Linked DNA regions of Prosthecobacter sp.. The protein of the gene in region 1 interacts with the protein of each later gene in a pairwise test. Links are inferred from orthologs where the notes say so. Each region holds a gene or a part of one and is shown in the gene's direction. Other genes may lie near its edges.

Region 1 (7,922 bases):
AACTGCGCGACCAGGACAACGCGCTCAAAGAGCAGTCCATCAGTGTTCAGCCACTCGTCCGAGCCTCGCCGCGCTATTGGGGGGAACGTCAATTTCTTGAGGAGCTGCCTGTCGTTGATGAGGAGGACACCCTGCCCCCCATTTATCTGGCAGCCAGCATCGAGCGTGGTGCCGTGCGTGACGAAAGCCAGCGAGCCGACAGCTCGCGCATGGTGGTGGTCTCCAATGCCACCCTGCTCGACAAGCAGACCATGCTTGCCGTGAACCGCGATTTCGTAGCCGCCGGGCTGAACTGGCTGATGAACCGCGAGAGTAACATCGGCATCCCCACCAAGTCCAAACGCTCCTACCGAATCCAGCTCACCTCACGCCAGCATGAGCTGATCTTCTGGATCACCTCCATCACCCTGCCCGGCATCGTCTTGGGACTGGGTTTCCTGGTCTGGGCCAGCCGGCGGGCCGCATGAACTGATTTTGAGCATGAGCGCACGCACCACCCTTCTCCTGTTCCTGCTGGTCGCCGCTGTAGGCGCGATCATCCTCGGCATTGAGCGCTACTTCCCCTCCGCCCAGGAGCTGCGTGAGATCAAACGCGGCCCCACCCGCTTCGAGGCGGAGAAGGTCACCCGAGTCGAGGTGCTCACCGCCGAGAACACACCGCTCACCCTCGTGCGTGACGGCAATGCCTGGCAGATCGAGGCGCCGTTCAATGACCTGGCCGATCCGCAAAAGGTCGCCGCGCTCATCCTCACTCTTGCCGGTGTTGAATGGATCGAGCGCATCCACCGCGAGGAATTCGATGACGGGGAGTGGCAAAAAACCGGCCTCGATCAGCCGCGCTACAAGGTGCGCCTGCTCGCCGGTGACGCCGTGGTGCATGAATGCTGGTTTGGTGCGCCGGCTGTCGTCGAAAACAGCATTTACATCGGCATCCCCGATTCCAAAACCCAGGACACCGCGTGGTATCTCGCCAAGAGCGAGGCACCAGCCGTTCTCCAAATTCCCGCCGCCTCCTGGCGTGACCCGAAGCTGCTCCGCCTGCCCGCCGAAGTCATCACTGGCATCACCCTGAGCCAGGCTTCCGGCCAAATCGTGCTTTCCCGCGAAAACGAGCACACCCCATGGTCGCTCGACAAGCCGCTCAAAACCCGAGGCAGCAAGGAACGCATCACCGAACTGCTCTCCACGCTCCTCAACATCGAGATCGTCGAGGCCAGGGACAACTCCGCCACGACAAACGGCCACACGGCCAAGGCTGCTGATGCCCAGACCACTCCTGTGGATGAGATCAAAGTGACCATCGAATCCAAACCACGCGGCAAGTCTTACGAGATCACACTGAAGAAACCCGCCGACGCGAAACAGGCGGTCACCTCTGCCACCGCGGCCCACCGCAAATCGGCCTTCACTGTGGCCGCTAAAAACCTCTCCAACCTCTGGGTCAATCCCAACTCGTTGCGTGATCACCTGCTCGCCCAGATCGATGGTGAGCGTCTTGATTTCATCACCATCACCAGCAAAACACACCCGGAGATCAATCTGCGCAACGAAAACGGTTCATGGTATCTCCTGCGTCATGGCAAATGGGATCCTGCCAACGGTGACCGCATCGCCCGCTGCCTCAATGCGCTCAACACCCATGAGATTCTCCAGTTCACCGCCGACACGGCCGCTGATCTCGCCCCTTACGGTCTCAATGATCCTTTCCAAACCATCACCTGGACCCCCTCACGCGAAAAGCCGGTGAAACTCATGTTTGGCCATAATGCCGACAACACCCAGTTCTTCGCCAAATACGACAACGAGCCGTTCATTTACCGCATTGATGCCTCCATACTGCCTTCATTGCCCACCGACGGCATCAAATGGAAGGGCCTCGGCGCTCTGCGCTTCACCACCTTTGCCCTCCGCCGCATCACCATGTCCCGCGGTGCCACGGCCACCATCACCCTCGACTACAATCCCGTCACTGCGGAATGGAAAGCAACGCGCGGCGGTCATGATGTCACCGAGGAAATCGACCGCGTGAAGGCTGATCAGCTCGCCAACCATCTTGCCCGTTTTACCGTGCAGGATTGGGCTGCTGACCGCTCCGACGCGCTTCAGGCCCTGCAGAACCCTTTTCTCACCATCCAGGTCGTCCTTGGCGAACCCGGCCGTACAGACGGCCCTGTGCGAGAGGTTGAAATCCTCTTCTCCCCCACGCAGCCCAATGCCGAAACCGCGTTCTACTTTGGTCAGATCAAAGGCGACCCCGATATTTTCTACATGACCCGCACTGCGCTCCTCCAAAGTTTCGGCGAATCTGTCTTCAAGCCGAAGCCGGTGAGGTGATTCATTCGTGCGCTTCAGCGCAGCGTATTAAAATGGCGGTGAGGGAGGGATTCGAACCCTCGGTAGCTGTTAAGGCTACGCATCTTTAGCAAAGATGTGCTTTCGACCACTCAGCCACCTCACCGTTGCGCTCCGCCGGTCGGGCGGCGCGGCGCTATTTAGCGTGAAGCGTGGGAGATCGTCAAACGAAATGTCATCTCGAAGCACAACTCAGCCTCACAGCAAATCCGGCCGGTTGGTCCGCGTGCGTTCGAGCGCTTGCTGCGCCCGCCATTCGGCTATTTTGGCGTGATTCCCGCTGAGCAGCATGTCCGGCACTTTCATGCCGCGATATTCTGCCGGTTTCGTGTATTGCGGCGCCTCCAGCAGACCGCTGGCACCGAAGCTTTCCTCCACCGCGCTCATCTCATCCCCCAACACACCGGGCAGCAGCCGCACGATGGCATCCATGACCACCACGGCAGCAATGGCACCGTTCGTCAGCACGTAATCGCCGAGGCTGATCTCCTCATCCACCCAGTGCTCGATGATGCGGTGGTCGATGCCCTCGTAATGACCGGAGAGGAAGATCAAATGCGGTTCTGCGGAGAGTCGTCTTGCCGTGGCTTGATCGAAGCGCTTCCCGGCCGGTGAGAGGTAAATCACCCGTGCCTCTGGCGTGTCGAGCCGGTCCAGCGTTTCAAACACCGGCTCAGGACGAATCACCATTCCCTGTCCGCCGCCATACGGTGTGTCGTCCACGTGACGGTGCTTCCCCAGACCCTGCTCGCGCAGATCATGCACCCGCAGATCCAGAATCCCCTTCTCCTGCGCACGTCCCATCATGCTCAATCTCATCGGGACCGAGACGAGCTCTGGAAACAGCGTGACCACATCAATTTGCATGCCTGCGTTATGCCGCAGCCTTTCCAGCCCGGCAAGCGCGGCATTCTTTCCGCAACCGGGAATGCGCCTTGACGCTTCGGGCCGCACTTCTACTATCGCCGCTCCCCCATTTCCCCGCCATGAACATCCACGAGTATCAAGCCAAGCAACTGTTTGAAAAATTCGGCGTCGCCAGCCCCAAAGGCATCGTCGCCAGCACGGCGGAGGAAGCAGGAGCCGCAGCTCGCGAGATCGGTGGCACAGGACTGGTGGTCAAAGCCCAGGTGCATGCCGGCGGTCGCGGCAAAGGCACGTTCAAGAACGGCTTCAAAGGCGGCGTGCATCTCGTGAACACGCCCGAAGAAGCGCAGGACATCGCCGGCAAGATGCTTGGCCAGACGCTCGTCACCCATCAGACCGGCCCGGAAGGCAAGCTTGTGAGCAAGGTGCTCATCGCGAAGTCGGTGGACATCACGAAGGAATACTACTTCGCCATCCTGTTTGATCGCGGCACCAGCAGCCACGCCATCATCGCCTCCACCGAAGGCGGCATGAACATTGAAGAAGTCGCTGAGAAGACTCCGGAGAAGATCAGCAAGGAGTTCGTTCACCCGACCCTCGGCTTGCAGGCCTACCAGTGCCGCAAGATCGCCGCGTCACTCGGTTTGCGCGGTGCGCTGATGAACCAGGCCGTGAAGCTCTTCACCGCGCTGTGGAATCTCTACCTGAAGGCCGACTGCTCCCTCGTGGAGATCAATCCGCTCGCCATCACGACCGACAATCAGGTCGTGGCCCTCGATGCGAAATTCAACTTCGACGACAATGCGCTTTACCGTCAGAAGGAAGTCACCGCCATGCGTGACACCACCGAAGAAGACCCGCGCGAGGTCGCCGCAAGCGAGTTTGGCCTCAACTACATCGGCCTCGACGGCAACATCGCCTGTCTCGTCAACGGTGCTGGCCTCGCGATGAGCACGATGGACATCATCAAGTTCCACGGCGGCGAACCCGCCAACTTCCTCGACGTCGGCGGCGGCGCGACGAAGGAACAGGTCACCGCGGCCTTCAAAATCATCCTCGGCGATCCCAAGGTCGAAGGCATTCTCGTCAACATCTTCGGCGGCATCATGGACTGCAACATCATCGCCACCGGCATCATTGCCGCCGCACAAGAGACGCATTTGAATATCCCGCTCGTCGTCCGCCTCGAAGGCAACAACGTCGAAGCCGGTAAAGCCACGCTCGCCTCCAGCGGCCTCAAAATCACCAGCGCCAGCGATTTGACCGACGCCGCGAAGAAGATCGTGGCTGCGGTGAACGCATGATGAGGCACGCCAGACGCCGGGTTCTGCCCTGAACCCCGCAAACAAGTTTGAAAACCCGATTTACGGCAGCGTGAATCGGGTTTTCATTTGCAGCATGGCCAGCATCACCACCGAAGAACTCCTCGCTCATACCCAATGGCTTGAAAGCGGGGGCAAGAATGGACGCAAGATCGATGAGACCGGCATGAACCTCGCCGGTGCCACTCTCAATGATCTCAATCTCGCCAAAGGGCAGTTTGTCGGCACCACTTTCACCAAGGCGAACCTCGCGGGCACCAATCTGTCCGGTGGTGATTTCAGCGGGGCCAATCTCGACAACGCCAACCTCAGCGGAGCTGACCTGAGCGGTGCTGATCTCGGCGGTGTGTCGCTGCGCCATGCCAATCTCAGCCATGCCAACGTGCGTGGCGCGGATCTCTCCGGCGCGAACCTGGAAGGCGCTGATTTGACGAACTCCGACTTCACCGATGCCGATCTCATCGCCGCAAATCTGACCGGAGCCATCCAGACGGGCATGCGCCGCTCCGGTGCCAAGCTGGCGGACACACGCGGACTGATAGGGTGAGTGTGTATTGGAGTTGCAGACCGCAACATCGCTCCAGCATCGGCGTAATTCGTTCATGACTTCACGCCGCACTTTTTTGACCACCGGTATCAGCGCTCTCGCAGCGCGCAGTTTTGCTCAAACGGAAGCCGCCGCCGTGCCGGTCATCGACATCCACCAGCACATGAACTACCACCTGCGCACGGATGAGCATCTGGTGCTGCATCAGAAGGCGATGGGCGTGACGAAAACGATCATCCTGCCCGCCGGAACCATGGTGAACCGGCCCTCGACGCATGAAGGCCGCTCCAACGGCCTCGCTGCAAAGTGTGTCGGAACCGCGTGGGCACGCGACTTCGCCCAGGCGCGTCCCGATGCTTATCTTTGGGCCTGCAACGAGGTGACAGATCTCAATTCCGCCCCGGCTGAGATCGAGATGTGGCTCAAGCAAGGTGCCTGCATGATCGCCGAGCAAAAGTTCAAGGTGGAGTGTGATTCAGCCGAGAGCCAGAAGCTCTACGAACTCGCCGCCGCCTACAAGGTGCCCATCCTCTTGCACTTCCAGCATCAGACCTACAACCTCGGCTACGAGCGCTTTCACACAATGCTGGCGAAGTTCCCCAACACGAACTTCATCGGCCATGCCCAGGCGTTTTGGGGAAATATCGACAAGAATCATGATCAGAAGGTGAACTACCCGAAGGGCAAGATCACTCCCGGCGGCCTGACGGATCGCTACCTCGCCGATTACCCGAACATGTTCGCCGACATGTCCGCTGGCAGCGGCCTGCTGGCCCTCACCCGCGATGAGGAGCACACCACCGCCTTCTTTCAGCGCCATCAGGACAAAGTCCTCTACGGCAGCGATTGCGCCGACCACTTGGGCCGCGGCCCCGGCTGCCAGGGCGCCGCCACCCTCGCCGCCATCCGCAAACTCGCCCCCAGCAAGGCCGTTGAGCGCAAAATCCTCTTCGAGAATTCCAAGAAGTTGTTCCGGCTGGCGTGATGACCTGCCCCTGAGCCGGGCGTGCTGAACCTGTTCCAAGGTGATGAAAAGGCCAAGCACATGCCACCCATTGCTGGAACCCTCCTCCCTGCGTGGTCTGTTGCCGCTTCATCTTTTCCACAACCTGAGACGTTCGCCAGCGGCAAGACTCCTCTTCTGATTCGCGTCTCCCTGCATGCCCCCTCATGCGCCGCTCTGATTCCATCTGCGTTTTCGTCCTCATGCTCTTCGGCATGAGCGTGACACAGGCGGTGGAGGCAAAGGTTCAGTTCAATCGCGACGTTCGTTCCATCCTCTCGAACAAGTGTTTTCGCTGCCACGGCTTCGATGAAAAGAGCCGCAAGGCGGACCTGCGGCTCGATCAACGTGAAGGAGCCATCGCGAATCACGATGGCAAACAGGCTGTGGCCCCCGGAAAGCCGCAGCAGAGCGAATTGATTCATCGCATCAACACCACCGAGGCCGATGATCTCATGCCTCCGCCGGAGTCAAAACAATCGCTGACCTCCGCGGAAAAGAACATCCTGCGGCGCTGGATCGCCGAAGGCGCGGAATACGAAGCCCACTGGTCCTTGATTCCTCCCAAACCGTCTTCCCCACCGCAGAACTCAATCGACGACTTCATCCTCGCTCGTTTGAAACAAGCAGGTCTCAAACCAGCACCCGCAGCCTCTCGCGAAACGCTGCTGCGCCGCGTCAGCCTCGATCTCACGGGCCTGCCACCGACTTTGGCGGAACTGGACGCCTTCATCTCCGACCAAGATCCGCAAGCCTACGAGCACGCGGTGGACCGGTTTCTAGCCTCAAAGCATTTCGGTGAGCGCATGGCCGTCGAATGGCTCGACGCGGCACGCTACGCCGACACCAACGGCTATTTCGGCGACAAGACACGCAGCCTGTGGCCGTGGCGCGACTGGGTGATCGACGCCTACAACCGCAACCTGCCCTTCGACAAGTTCACCATCGAGCAGCTTGCCGGTGATCTGCTGCCGAACGCCACCACCGCGCAGCGCATCGCCACCGGTTTCAATCGCAACCACATGGCCAACAACGAGAGCGGCATCATCGACGAGGAATACCGCGTCGAATACGTCGCTGACCGTCTCGAAACCACCGGCACCACCTGGCTCGGCCTCACCATCGGCTGCGCACGCTGCCACGATCACAAATACGATCCCATCACCCAGCGTGAGTTCTACCAGCTCTTCGCCTTCTTCAACAACCTGCCGGAGCAGGGCCTCATCAAAGCCGACAATCCACCGCCGTTGCTGAGCGTGCCTTCGACAGAACAGGAGACAAAGCTGCAACAACTCACCGAGGCCAGAAAACAAGCCGAGCATGATTTCGCCCCCATGGCAGAGGCTTTGCGCCAGCAGATCGCACAATGGGAAAAAAGCCTCATACTGACGGCGTCACCGAGCGCGAAGCTCGTGACGCATCAGGATTTCAACGAGCGCATCGATGCCAGGCAGGTCGGAACGAGCTTCGAGTATCCCAGCGGCATCCTCGGCCAGTCGGCCAAGTTCGATGCCACTCAACATGCCGAATGGGACGGTCAGTTCGATGCCGATGCCGCCTGGACCATCGGTGTGTGGCTGATGGCGGACACTTCGCTGAGCTGCGTGCTGTCCAAGATCGAACCGCAGGGCAATCGTCGCGGTTTCGAGGTGATCTGGCAGAAAGGCCGCTTCCAGATCAACCTAGTGAACCGCTGGGGATCGAAAGCCATCGAAGCCGTCACCGTGGAACCCGTCTCAGCGAAAAAATGGCATCATCTGGTGCTCAGCTATGATGGCTCACGCAAAGCCGCGGGCTTGAAAGTGTTCCTGAATGGCAAGCTGGCCGCGTT
Region 2 (5,833 bases), on another replicon or contig:
GGCGGACAGCTCGGGGCGATGCTGCGCCAGCCGGTCAAAGGAACGGAGTTTACCAAGGCATATCTCCTGGAGGATTATCTGGATCGCAAGGAATGGGAGTACTCGCCGCTGAATGTGGGCGGCATTTATTCCACGGTCATTTTCCCTTACTATCTCGCGGAGAAACCGGACGAACTGCCCGCCCAGTGGGATGCCCGCATCAATGCCGAAATGGCGCTGCACAAGGCCGGGATGAGCCAGACGGAGTTTGATCTGTATTTCAAGGAGGAGGGACCACGGTTGCAATGGGCCAAAGACAACTATCTTGTGGGCAACAACATCACTGCCGTCAACGCCCTTGCCGACATGCTGAAGACCATTCAGAACAACCCCAACCACTCGGATGCCGCCGGATGGCTGGAGGAGTTCAAAGGGATATTGAAGCAAGTGGCTCCTGCGGGGACGGTCGAAACGCCCATCGGCAAGTAATTGCCGCCTCTGACGCATCGCATGCTCTCCTGGCTCGTTTCGGTGTTCCGCAGCTTCGGCCCTGCTCTGGCAGGTTTGTGGTGGGCACTGAAGAGCCAGCGCAATGTCCAGGCTCATGCCATCGCCACAGCGCTGGTGGTGGTGTTTGGCTTGGGGTTGAAGATCGAGACTTGGGAATGGTGTGCCGTGGCGCTGGCCATGGGCTTGGTGTGGGTGGCGGAACTGCTGAACACGGCGCTCGAAATGCTGGCAGACCGCGTCACGCTGGAGCGGGAGGAATCCATCCGCCGTGTGAAGGACGCCGCCGCCGCCGCTGTGCTGATGGCGGCGCTGGCGGCTTTGGGGGTAGGCTTGGCCGTTTTTGCGCCGAAACTGTGGCGGCTGCTTTGAGAATGTTCCGCCACCGCCTTGACGCAGCGGGGCAGACTTCTATGATGCGCGGCTTTCCCCGCCCCAAAACCCTCTTACCGAATCTCCCCGATGGCCATTCTCGTTGAAACTGACACTCGCATTCTTGTTCAAGGCATCACCGGCGATTTCGGTTCGCGTCATGCCAAGGCTTCCATCGACTACGGCACGCAGCTCGTCGCGGGCGTGACGCCGGGCAAAGGCGGACAGGTGTTTGAACACAGCGGCAAGAAGGTGCCGGTGTTTGACACTGTGGCCGAAGCTGCCCGTGAAACCGGCGCGACGGTCAGTGTGATCTTTGTGCCGCCGCCGTTCGCTGCGGATGCGATTCTCGAAGGTGTTGATGCTGGACTCGCGCTCGTCGTTGCCATCACTGAAGGCATTCCGATCAATGACATGATTCGTGTCAAAGCGGCCATGCAGGGCAGCAAAACCCGTCTCATCGGTCCAAACTGCCCCGGTCTGGTGACTCCAGGACGTGGTGACAAATCTCACGGCGGCTGCCGCATCGGCATCGCACCGGGTTACATCCACAAGCGCGGCAATGTCGGTGTCGTCAGCCGTTCCGGCACGCTCACCTATGAGGCGGTGTGGCAGCTCACGACCCGCGGCTACGGTCAGAGCACTTGCGTCGGCATCGGTGGTGACCCGGTGAACGGCACCAACCATCTCGACGTGCTCAAGATGTTCAATGACGACCCCGAAACCGAAGCCATCATCATGATCGGCGAAATCGGCGGTACTGCGGAAGTCGAAGCCGGACTTTGGGCCAAAGACAACTGCAAGAAGCCGATCGCCGCCTTCATCGCGGGTGCCACCGCTCCTCCCGGACGCCGCATGGGCCACGCCGGTGCGATCATTGGCGGAGCGGATGACACCGCGGCTGCGAAGAAGCGTATTTTGGCAGAATGCGGCATCGCCGTTTCCGATTCGCCCGCCGACATGGCCACCACGCTGCTGAAGCGCTGGGGCAAGGCATGATGAGTGCCCAAATACTCTCCCAAACGAAAAAGCCGAACCTCGTGGTTCGGCTTTTTTGATGCTTGGAAACTGTTGGGCTGGCTTCAGTTCCAGAAATGGAACCACTGATTCAGCCAGCCGACCACGGCCGCAATCGAGCCGATGACCAGCGTGCCTTCCATCAAAAGGCGCAGGCGTTCGCTGCGGCGGGCGCGACGCTGGGCGATTGGCACGCGGCGATGACGCCGCGCAGGAGAGGAAAGTTCCATCGGCGGCACCATGTTCACGTTGGCGAGACGGTTCTGATGCTGCAAGCGAGGGGCGGCAGTGATGTAGCACTCCAGACGGTGGATCTCGCTGTTCACTTCGACCGCACGTTTGTCGAGATGCCGCGATTTGCTGCGCGGGGAAGGTTCCTGCTTCAACTCCTGCGCGGATTTCGGACGGCGGGAGCGTACTTTGCGGTTGCCGGAGAACAGAGCCATATGCGTGGGAGGTGAGAGGTGGGCAAAATCAGAACATCAGACGAATCAGAACGATGGCGACGAGCACCGTGCCCATCAGCGGCAACGTGAAGGCGAAACCGCGACGCAGCCAGGCCAGCAGATCATCGGAATTGCCGGTGAAGGAAGACAGCACCGGCGCATCCGCGTCATCAAGACTGCTTGATCCGCTGGTCACGGCTTCCTGCGGCCCCATGGCATGCAGGCGGCGGATGCCTTTGGCAAAATCGTTTTCCGCGTCCTCGATGGCTGCCAGGGCATTGTCGAGTTCCTCATTCACCTGCGAGCGGTGCCACTTCTCAGGCTGCAACGATTTCAAAATCTCCAGGTGGCGGCGAAATTCATCGTGGGTGACCGAGAGTTCTTCGACCCGCTTCTGGGCGTCGTAGAGCTCACGTTCGACGTGACCGGCGGAGCGTCCGATTTTTTCGAGCAGATCACGCTTTCCGGCGACGAAGCGCTCCTGCTTGATGCGCAGGGCTTCGAGATGCTGCTTTTGGCGTTCGATCTCCTCCTGCTGAAGGCGGAGTTGCAGAAGCTGTTCCTGGGCGGCCTTGACCTTGAGATCGACGTTGTCGAGCGAGCCGCCGGCGGCATGGCCATCCATGAATTCAGGAGCATCTTCGAAGACGAGGAGATTCTCGTTCATGTGGCCGGATGCCGTGGCCGGAACGGGTGCTTTGCGGGTGATCATGGGAGTGCTGGAAATTATTTTCAGCACGGAAATACTACAGATGTCTTAAATATTCCAGATTTTTCGTCCGCTTCTTGGCAAAAAAATACGGGAGCCCTCCAAAAACCACGGTCAGCACAGCCAGTCCACCCAGGGCGACCAGCTCGATCCGCCCGTCATGACCCACCAAGGCTACGGCATCCTGTTTGAGATTCTGCCAGGACGGAATTACCAGCAAAGCCATCCCACAGACGATGTAAACGAAGCTGGCGATGAGGCAGACCGTACCGCCAAAGCCTGAAACGATGCGTGCCGGGTTCGATTCGCGGAAGTTCGGCACCAAGGCGCCGAGGGACAGCGCCAGCGAGGTCAGCCCGTAGCTCAGCATCAAAATGGCCGCGCTGAAGAACAGAATGCGCTTCCACGGCAACGCCAGCGACACTCCCGACACGACCACGAGCGCAATCATGAGGAGCGCCAGCACGCTGGCGCTCAAACGCAGCTTCAAAGCCAGCACACGGTGCAGCGGCAGAGGCGAAAGCCCCAGAATCCACAGCCGCTGCCCTTCGAGACTGAATTGCGGGTAGATGAAACGCGTGGTCAGGGTGGACAGCGCCAGACAGCAGACCAGCAGGTTCAGATGACTCACCACCGTGATCCAGAACGGGCTTTGCAGGTCGTAGCCCAGCTTGCGCAGGTTCATCGAATACATCAACAACAGGCCGAAGATGATCGCCGTCTGGCCCCACTGCACCGGTTCGCGCACAAAGGTGCGGACTTCCTTTACCAGCAGGGCAAAGGAGGCACGGTCCAGCGCCAGCATGCGGCGCAACCATTCGGTGACGCGTCCTGGTCGGGCACGAAACCTTGGATTTTCCGCCGCCTTGTCCGTTCCTGGCGCCGCGCTCATGATGCGGTTCCAGGCGGGGTAAAAGTGAGCGCCCGCGATGCGGGTGGTGATCACGATGCTCATCAGCGCGTAGGCGAGCAGCACGAGATTGAAAAACACCGTGCGCTCGACCATGCCGCGTCCGGCGGCCTGGATCGTCTCCGCCACCCAGGAACTCGGCAGCAGCGGGTGCATGCAGATTTCCGTATGCCGCAGGATTTGATTCAAACTCGCGCTGAGATCGCCCGAGTTCAGCTTGTCGAAACTTGAGTTCCAAACCGGCAGCGTTCGGACCAGCAGCAGCACTGCAACCGCCACCACCGGTTTCCACATCCAGCGTTTCGACCAGCGCACCAGCGCGATCAGCAGCCAGGTCGAAACATTCGCCGCAATCGTCACCAGCGACAGCAGCGCGGGCACCACGGCGAGCATGAAGCGCGCATCCGCCTCATAAATGCGCGCCAGCGCCAGCAGGATCGGTGCGCTGAGCACCAGCAGGCCCCAGCTCGCCAGCAGCATGCCTTCCAGCGTCTTCCACAGCACCAGGCTGCGTGGGGGCAGTGGCAGCGCCACCTGCCATTCCATGTCCTTCCGCCGGAACAGGCCCATGCCCGTGATCGTGGCATTCGAGATGACCAGCATCACGAAAAAGAAAAAGAACAGCAGAAACACCATCCGCTCTGTCAGCAGCGGCCCGACTAGCGGCAGCTTTGCGACGAACTCCAGCCCGCGCGCCACCAGAAAATACGCCGCGACTCCATACAGGACGAGAAACGATCCCACCGTCACGCTCAGCAGCCGGTTTTCGCGCAAACCAAAGCGCAGCTTGTGCAGCAGCATGCGCCAGTGCGCACTCGCAAGCAGGGATGTGGCGCTCGCGACGGTCATCCCGCCTCAACGTGCCTCCTGCTTGTTCCCGATGACGTTCTGTCCGATCACATTCGCCTTGCCGCCTACAAACACGAGTGATGCCTCCTTGCTGCGTTTGTCAGGCTCACGGTCATCGCGGATGATGTTCTCCGAGATCAGGCTGTTTGTCACTTTTTCCAGACGGATGCCCACGCCATCGCTGTCCAGTACGCTGTTGTGGCTGATTTGCAGTCGGTTGCCGGATTCGATGTCCACCGCCGCGCGTTTCTTCCACACGCCGGAGATCACGTTGTTGCTGATGATGCTGTCCTCGCAGCGCAGGAAGACGAGTCCGTTCTTTTCCGCATTGTCGTTGCCGTTCACGAGGTAACGGGGATTGCGGTCAAAGTTGTTGGCGGTCACCACGATGTTGCCGCTGTCCTCCACCAGCAGGTCGTGCTGGAAGCCTTCCCAGAAGGTGTTGCCCGTGATCACCACGCCGCGTGCATGGCGGATCTCTATATTGACCTGCACGTCGCTGAACACATTCGCGCTGATCGTCACGTTGCCCTCACGCGTGTGCTCGCGCCCGGCACGGCGCAGCAGGGATTCATCCGTGCCCGCGCCGATGATGCGGATGTTCGCGGAATCCGGTGATTTGTTCGTGTGCTGGATGGTGCAGCCGGTGACCGCCACCTCGCCGATGGAGCCACCGCGTGAGTCGAGCTCGATGTTTGCGCTTGGCGGGCCGTCCTTCGCGTGGTTGCCCTCGATGTCGCAGGTGCCGATGTGCAGGTTACGCACGTTCCCGCCGCGCGAAACGACGCCGCCGCCGCCGTTGTAGCTGATGTGGCTGCCCGCGATGTTTGACTGGTGCAGGTTCACATCATCGTAAAACACACCGACTCCCGTGTTGTGATAGAAATGGCACGCGGAGATCAGCACGTTGCGGTTTCGCTTCGTCAAATGCACCGCATGCCGGCACTCGCGCACCACCACGCGGCTCAGCGTGATCTGCATCGTGCCCGTGGCCTCGATCCCGTCCGCTTCGGCATGCGCTCCCACGATTTCAACGCCCTCCAC

What was found.
Region 2: the proteins of sucC (region 1) and sucD interact in binary tests that used the Escherichia coli proteins (3 or more experiments, as listed by UniProt). The link is inferred for Prosthecobacter sp. from one-to-one orthologs.

The regions. Positions count from the first base shown.
Region 1 is NZ_JAXMIH010000012.1:54,321-62,242, forward strand. What follows is about bases 2,541-5,430. They hold sucC (ADP-forming succinate--CoA ligase subunit beta), read left to right. Parts: upstream 2,541-3,338; coding sequence 3,339-4,523; downstream 4,524-5,430. Other genes in these bases: trmD (tRNA (guanosine(37)-N1)-methyltransferase TrmD), read right to left, coding at 2,551-3,219; U1A53_RS15350 (pentapeptide repeat-containing protein), read left to right, coding at 4,618-5,088; U1A53_RS15355 (amidohydrolase family protein), read left to right, coding at 5,144-5,430. Also shown: U1A53_RS15325 (Gldg family protein), read left to right, coding at 1-467; U1A53_RS15330 (DUF4340 domain-containing protein), read left to right, coding at 481-2,334; more of U1A53_RS15355, read left to right, coding at 5,431-6,073; U1A53_RS15360 (DUF1553 domain-containing protein), read left to right, coding at 6,259-7,922. UniProt on the Escherichia coli protein: Succinyl-CoA synthetase functions in the citric acid cycle (TCA), coupling the hydrolysis of succinyl-CoA to the synthesis of either ATP or GTP and thus represents the only step of substrate-level phosphorylation in the TCA.
Region 2 is NZ_JAXMIH010000017.1:43,073-48,905, forward strand. Bases 21-2,902 are described here. They hold sucD (succinate--CoA ligase subunit alpha), read left to right. Parts: upstream 21-948; coding sequence 949-1,857; downstream 1,858-2,902. Other genes in these bases: U1A53_RS18730 (hypothetical protein), read left to right, coding at 21-468; U1A53_RS18735 (diacylglycerol kinase family protein), read left to right, coding at 490-858; U1A53_RS18745 (hypothetical protein), read right to left, coding at 1,941-2,321; U1A53_RS18750 (hypothetical protein), read right to left, coding at 2,350-2,902. In the rest of the region: more of U1A53_RS18730, read left to right, coding at 1-20; more of U1A53_RS18750, read right to left, coding at 2,903-3,033; U1A53_RS18755 (hypothetical protein), read right to left, coding at 3,068-4,789; U1A53_RS18760 (right-handed parallel beta-helix repeat-containing protein), read right to left, coding at 4,796-5,833. UniProt on the Escherichia coli protein: Succinyl-CoA synthetase functions in the citric acid cycle (TCA), coupling the hydrolysis of succinyl-CoA to the synthesis of either ATP or GTP and thus represents the only step of substrate-level phosphorylation in the TCA.